Buchnera aphidicola (Therioaphis trifolii): one gene and its partner. The main gene of each other region encodes a partner of the protein of the gene in region 2 in a complex. Links are inferred from orthologs where the notes say so. Each region holds a gene or a part of one and is shown on either strand. Other genes may lie near its edges.

Region 1 (3,372 bases), 200 kb from region 2 along the record:
ATGTATTAAAAATAAAATTTTTCCAATTTTGAATACTATAATATTTATGTATAGCTGTTAAAATATTAAATTTTGATAATTTAACTGCCATACTAAATGTACCTACAGTATCCATATTTGAAGCAATAATAGGAACTCCTAAATAATTAAATTTAGAGTATTTAAAATTTATATTTCTAAATAAATTGACTTCTGAACGACTTTTTAATGCAGATCTTTTAGGTACAATTAAAACATCTTTAAAACCTAATTTAATATCTTCTTCAATACGCATAATTATATTCCAAATAATATGATAATTTTATATATTTAATAATTTATACAAAAATAAAAATTAAATAAAAATCATAAATAAAATATTTTCTTTATTATATTTGAACTAATTTCATATTTTAATATATTTAACATATTTGAAAATATAAAAAATGATTCTTTAATATATTCTTGTTTAGGATCTTTTTGCGAATATCCTCTAAAATGTATTCCTTGACGTAAATATTCCATAAATAATAAATGTTCTTTCCAAAAAAAATCTAAAATATTTAATATAATTTTTTTTTCAATTTTTCTAATATTATCATATCCAATTTTTTTTTCTATTTTTTTATAATTATATTGTATTTTTTTATATATTTTATTTAAAATTAATTTTTTAGAAATTAATAAATTATTTTTTAATAATTTTTTAAATGAAAATATTAAATTAAAATCATTTTTAAAAATATTTTCTAAATTTATAATATCATTATGATAATTATTATAATTATCTAAAATATTTTTAATTATATCAATTAAATTTTTTTTTATAAAATATTTAATATTTTTAATTTTTAAAATATTATTTCGTATAAGGTAAAAAATATTTCTTTGTGTATTTAAAATATCATCATATTCAATTAATTGTTTACGAATTTCAAAATGATAATTTTCTACTTTTTTTTGAGCAAATGATATTGCACTTGTGATCCAATGATGTTCTATTGGTTCTCCAAATTTTAAATTAAAATTTAAAATAATTTTTTTTATATTTTCTGAAATAAAAATACGTATTAATGAATCTTCTAACGATAAATAAAATCTAGAAGAACCAGGATCTCCTTGTCGTCCTGTTCGTCCTCTTAATTGATTATCAATACGACGAGATTCATGTCTTTCAGTTCCAATAACATGTAAGCCTCCTAATAAAATAACTTCATTATGTTCTTTCTGCCATTTTTTTTTTATATCATTTAATTTATATTTATTTATTTTTTCATTAATTACACCGCCTAATATAATATCTGTACCTCTTCCAGCCATATTAGTAGAAATTGTTACAGCTTTTAATTTTCCAGCTTGTGAAATAATAGATGCTTCTTTTTTATATGATTTAGCATTTAAAATATTATGTTTAATACCTAAATTAAATAATTTTTTAGAAATTATTTCAGATTTTTTTATTGAAGTTGTACCAACTAATACAGGTTGTTTTTTTAAAAAACAATTTTTAATATCTTCAATAATAGCATTTATTTTTTCTTTTTCAGTCATATATATTAAATCAGGTAAATCTTTACGAATCATCGGATTATTTGTAGGTACAACTATTGTTTTTAAACCATAGATTACTTGAAATTCAAAAGATTCAGTTTGCGCAGTTCCTGTCATACCAGAAATTTTTTTATACATTTTAAAATAATTTTGTAAAGTAATTGATGCTAATGTTTGACTTTCATCTAAAATATTTACATGTTCTTTTGCTTCTATTGCTTGATGTAAACCATCTGACCATCTTCGATCTAACATCATTCGTCCAGTATGTTCATCAATAATAATAATTTTATTATCTTTTATTATATAATCAATATCACGATTAAAAATAAAATGAGCACGTAAAGCAGCAATAATATATTGAATAAAAATAAAATTTTGAGTTGAATATAAAGATTGATCTTTATTAATAAAATTAAATTTTAATAATAAAAATTCAAATTTTTTTAAACCATTTTCAGTTAAAAAAACTTGTTTATTTTTCTCATCAATAAAAAAATCACCATCTTTAGATGAATAATTTATTTTTTGTGTTTTTTGTTTAACAAAATAAGGAACCATTTTATTAAAAATATTATATACTTCAATATTTTCTTTTGAAGACCCAGAAATAATTAATGGAGTACGTGCTTCATCAATTAATATTGAATCTACTTCATCAATTAATACATAATGTAAAGTTTTTTGAACTTTTTTTTTAGAAGAAAATACCATATTATCACGAAGATAATCAAAACAAAATTCATGATTTGTACCATAAACAATATCAGAATGATACGCCTTTTGTTTTTCTATTATAGACATACCTGATAAATTAATACCAACTTTTAATCCTAAAAATTCAAATAATGGTTTATTTTTTTTAGCATCACGTTGTGCTAAATATTCATTCATTGTTACTATATGAACTCCATTTCCACTTAAAGCATTTAAATATGCAGGTAAAGTTGAAGTTAAAGTTTTTCCTTCACCAGTACACATTTCAGCAATACAATTTTGATGTAAAATCACTCCTCCCATTAATTGAACATCAAAATGTCTCATATTAAAAATTCTTTTACTAACTTCTCTTACTGTTGAAAAAGCTTCAGGTAATAATTCATCTAATGATTTTCCATTTTTTATACAATTTCTAAAAAATTGAGTTTTTTTTTTAATTGATCATTTGTTAATTTACTAAAATAATTTTCTAAATTATTAATATTATATACAATGTTTTTGATTTCTTTTGATATATAATTATTTTTTTTATTAAACAATTTTTTTATTATTTTTAAGAACATATTATTAATCTCATATAATTTTATTAATATATAATTTATTATAAAAATATATTATAAATAAAAAATTAAAATTTATAATTAATTATATTATAAAATAAAATATAAAAATACAATTAAAATAAAATGATTTATTATTTATTTTTAATAATATTGTATTTTATAATAATTTTAAAAATTATATACAGGAATTTTAAAACAATTAGGATATTTAATTGATAAAAGATATAATCCATAAGGATTAGCAGTAGAAGAACAAAAAGAACGATTTTTTTTTTTTAAAACATATATTATCCATTTAAAATTTTTTTTCATCTTACCAATATCAATTAAACAACCAATAATATTTCTTACCATATATTGTAAAAAAGAATCAGCCTCTATATCAATAAAAATAAATTTTTTTAATTTAAATATATTAATATTAATAATTTTTCTATATGGAGAATTAGATTGACAATAATTAGATCTAAAAGAAGTAAAATCATATTCTCCAATAATACATTGACTAGCTTTATACATTTCTTTTATATTTAATTTTTTACTAATATAATTAACACGA
Region 2 (3,258 bases):
TCCATATTCAGATAATCTTGATCTTCTTGATCCTTGTTGACCAGGTAATTGATTAATTTTACATTTTGAATCAAGAGAACGATATCCTGATTTTAAAAATAAATCAGTATTTTCTCTACGACTTAATTTTAATTTAGGTCCTAAATATTTTGCCATTTTAATATCTCAAAATTTTAAAATTTATACACGACGTTTTTTTGGTGGACGACAACCATTATGAGGAATTGGAGTGATATCAGTAATATTAGTAATTTTAAATCCTGAAGCATTTAAAGCTCGAATAGTAGATTCTCTTCCCGGACCTGGTCCTTTTACCATAACTTCTAAATTTTTTATTCCATAATCTTTAATTAATTCCACGCATCTTTCAACAGCAACTTGAGCTGCAAATGGAGTAGATTTACGAGAACCTCTAAATCCAGAACCTCCTGAAGTAGCCCATCCTAAAACATTACCTTGACGATCAGTAATTGTAACTATTGTATTATTAAAAGATGCATGTATATATGCAATTCCATCTAAAATTTTTTTTTTAATTTTTTTTTTTGTTCTAGTTACAGATTTTACCATATTATAAACTCTCTAAAATTATTTTTTTATTGGTTTACGAGGACCTTTTCTAGTACGAGCATTTGTTTTTGTTCTTTGACCTCGTACAGGTAATCCTCTACGATGACGAAAACCTCTATAACATCCAAGATCTATTAATCTTTTAATATTTAATGTTTTTTCTCTTCTTAAATCTCCTTCTAAAACCAATTTAGATATTGAATGACGTAATAAATTTAATTGCTTTTCAGTTAAATCTTTAATTTTTGTAATTTTAGATATATTACAATATGTACAAATATTTTTAGAACGAGTTTTACCTATACCATATATTAAACGTAATGCAATAATGGTATGTTTATCATTTGGAATATTAATTCCTGCAATACGTGCCATTATATTCCTCTATAATTATATTAATAATTAATATTATTATAAATAAACAATATTATAAAGTAAATTTTTAAAAAAAATTATCCTTGACGCTGTTTATGTTTTGGATAACTAGTACATAATACTCGAATAACATTTCTTCGTTTAATAATTTTACAATTTCGACATATTTTTTTTACTGATGTTCGTACTTTCATAATAATACCATATTTATATTTATAAAAATATTTTATTTTATTATTTTATATAAAAAAATTATTTATTCCTAAATTTGATTTTTTTAAAATAGAATTATATTTATTTGATATCATCAATGTTTGAAATTGAGATATAAAATCAATAATTACAACAACAATAATTAATAATGAAGTACCTCCAATATAAAATGGAACATATATAATAATTCTAAAAAATTCTGATATTAAAAAAATAAAAATAATATATAAAGAATTTATAAAAATTAATTTATTAATAATATCATTAATATATTTTGCTGTTTTTATTCCAGGTCGAATTCCTGGAATAAATACACCAGATTTTTTTAAATTTTTTGAAATATCTACTGCATTACATATTAAATTAGAATAAAAAAAACAAAAAATAGTAATTAATATAGAATAAATTATTATATAACATATTTTACCAGGTTGTATATAATTTTTTATAATAGATAAAATAGTAAAATGAAAATTCATTTCTAACCATGAACATATTGTAGATAAAAGAATAATAATACTTGATGAAAAAATTACTGGTAATATACCTGACATATTAATTTTTAATGGTAAATGCGTATGTTGCATTATATACATTTTATGTAAATTACGTTGTTTAGAATGATATAAAATAATTTTTCGATAACTTTGTTCAATAAAAACAATAAAAAAAACTATTAAAAAAATTAAAATAAAAATAAAAAATAAAAATAATATTGATATATTACCATAATACATTTGATGAAATATATTTATTATATTTAAAGGTATCTTAGATATAATACCAATAAACATAATAATAGAAATACCATTTCCAATACCACATTCAGTAATTAATTCACCTAACCACATTAATAACATTGTACCAGTACTTAAACTTAATATTGTACTAAAATAAAAATAAAAATTTGGATTAGGTATCAATATTTGTATACTTAATATTTTTGGTAAAGAAAATGATATTATAGTAGATTGTATAATTGATAAAATTAAAGTAATAAATCTGGTATATTGATAAATCTTTTTTTTTCCAATTTCTCCTTCTTTTTTAATATCTGATAATCGTTTGATACTTAATGATAATAATTGCATAATAATAGAAGCAGAAATATAAGGCATAATACCTAATGAAAAAATAGAAGCATGACTTAATGCACCACCAGAAAACATATTAAATAAATCAATAATTGTATTTTTTTGCAATTTTAAAAAATTTGATAACATAGAAATATTTATACTAGGAATAGGTATAAAAAAACCAATTCGAAAAATTATTATTGCAAAAATTACAAAAACAATTCTTTGTTTTAATTCTAACAAAGTTTTACTAAAATTTTTTAATTTATATTGCATGATATTAATCATTTTTTTGAAACTATTTCCTCAATTTTTCCACCTAATTTTTTAATAATCGAAAAAACACTTTTTGTTACTTTTAAACCTTTAATATCAATTTTTTTATCTAACTTTCCTGTATTAATAATTTTCACATATTTAATATTTTTTTTAATAATATTAAATTTTTTTAATATCTCTATATTAATTATTTTATTAGGTATTTTATTAATATCTGATAATCTCACTTCCATTTTAAGATTTTTTTTGTAAGAAGAAAATCCAAATTTTGGAATACGTCGATATAAAGGCATTTGACCACCTTCAAAACCCCTTCTAATACTTGCACCTGTTCTTGATTTTTGACCTTTATGTCCTCTACCACATGTTTTTCCTAAACCACTACCAATTCCACGACCAACTCTTTTTTTTTTTTTTCTTGAATTTTTTACAAATTTTAAAGTATTTAAATACAATTTTTTATCCTCTTGTAATTTTAATCATATAAGATACTTTATTAATCATTCCTCGAATAGATGGAGTATCCTTTCTAATTACAGTATGACCAATCCTCCGTAATCCTAAACCTAATATTGTTGCTTTATGTTTAGGTAAACGACCAATACTACTTTTAATTTGCGTAATAAAAATTTTTTTTATCATTTTTAAATTATCCTAATATTTCATAAATAGTCTTATTTCTTTTAGCAGCAATAGATTCTGGTGATTGCATATTTTTTAAACCATTAATTGTTGCCCGAACTAC

Evidence for each region.
Region 1: the proteins of secY (region 2) and secA are in contact, whole or in part, in a crystal structure (PDB 3DIN), measured with the Thermotoga maritima proteins. The link is inferred for Buchnera aphidicola (Therioaphis trifolii) from one-to-one orthologs. Residues at the interface, in WP_004081795.1 of Thermotoga maritima: Glu108, Gly109, Glu110, Glu111, Ala236, Glu237, Arg238, Arg239, Ile240, Thr241, Ile242, Gln243, Tyr244, Ala245, Arg246, Arg247, Val248, Thr249, Gly250, Arg251, Arg252, Val253, Tyr254, Gly256, Ala257, Ser258, Thr259, Tyr260, Leu261, Pro262; in WP_004082002.1 of Thermotoga maritima: Glu261, Ala262, Arg263, Lys300, Ala301, Arg302, Thr303, Ile304, Ile305, Leu323, Tyr324, Asp325, Pro326, Val329, Ser330, Tyr333, Ile336, Lys340, Phe345, Val349, Glu363, Phe364, Tyr374, Ser375, Gly376, Gly377, Glu393, Ile395, Thr482, Ser483.

The regions. Positions count from the first base shown.
Region 1 is NZ_CP032996.1:153,299-156,670, reverse strand. What follows is about bases 1-3,019. They hold secA (preprotein translocase subunit SecA), read right to left. Parts: upstream 2,656-3,019; coding sequence 346-2,655; downstream 1-345. Other genes in these bases: truA (tRNA pseudouridine(38-40) synthase TruA), read right to left, coding at 2,982-3,019; D9V81_RS02135 (hypothetical protein), read right to left, coding at 2,652-2,813; D9V81_RS00735 (GMP reductase), read right to left, coding at 1-274. In the rest of the region: more of truA, read right to left, coding at 3,020-3,372. UniProt on the Escherichia coli protein: Required for protein export, interacts with the SecYEG preprotein conducting channel.
Region 2 is NZ_CP032996.1:356,183-359,440, forward strand. Bases 354-3,258 are described here. They hold secY (preprotein translocase subunit SecY), read right to left. Parts: upstream 2,523-3,258; coding sequence 1,185-2,522; downstream 354-1,184. Other genes in these bases: rpsK (30S ribosomal protein S11), read right to left, coding at 354-570; rpsM (30S ribosomal protein S13), read right to left, coding at 589-945; rpmJ (50S ribosomal protein L36), read right to left, coding at 1,023-1,139; rplO (50S ribosomal protein L15), read right to left, coding at 2,519-2,968; rpmD (50S ribosomal protein L30), read right to left, coding at 2,973-3,155. In the rest of the region: rpsD (30S ribosomal protein S4), read right to left, coding at 1-156; more of rpsK, read right to left, coding at 181-353. UniProt on the Escherichia coli protein: The central subunit of the protein translocation channel SecYEG. Consists of two halves formed by TMs 1-5 and 6-10.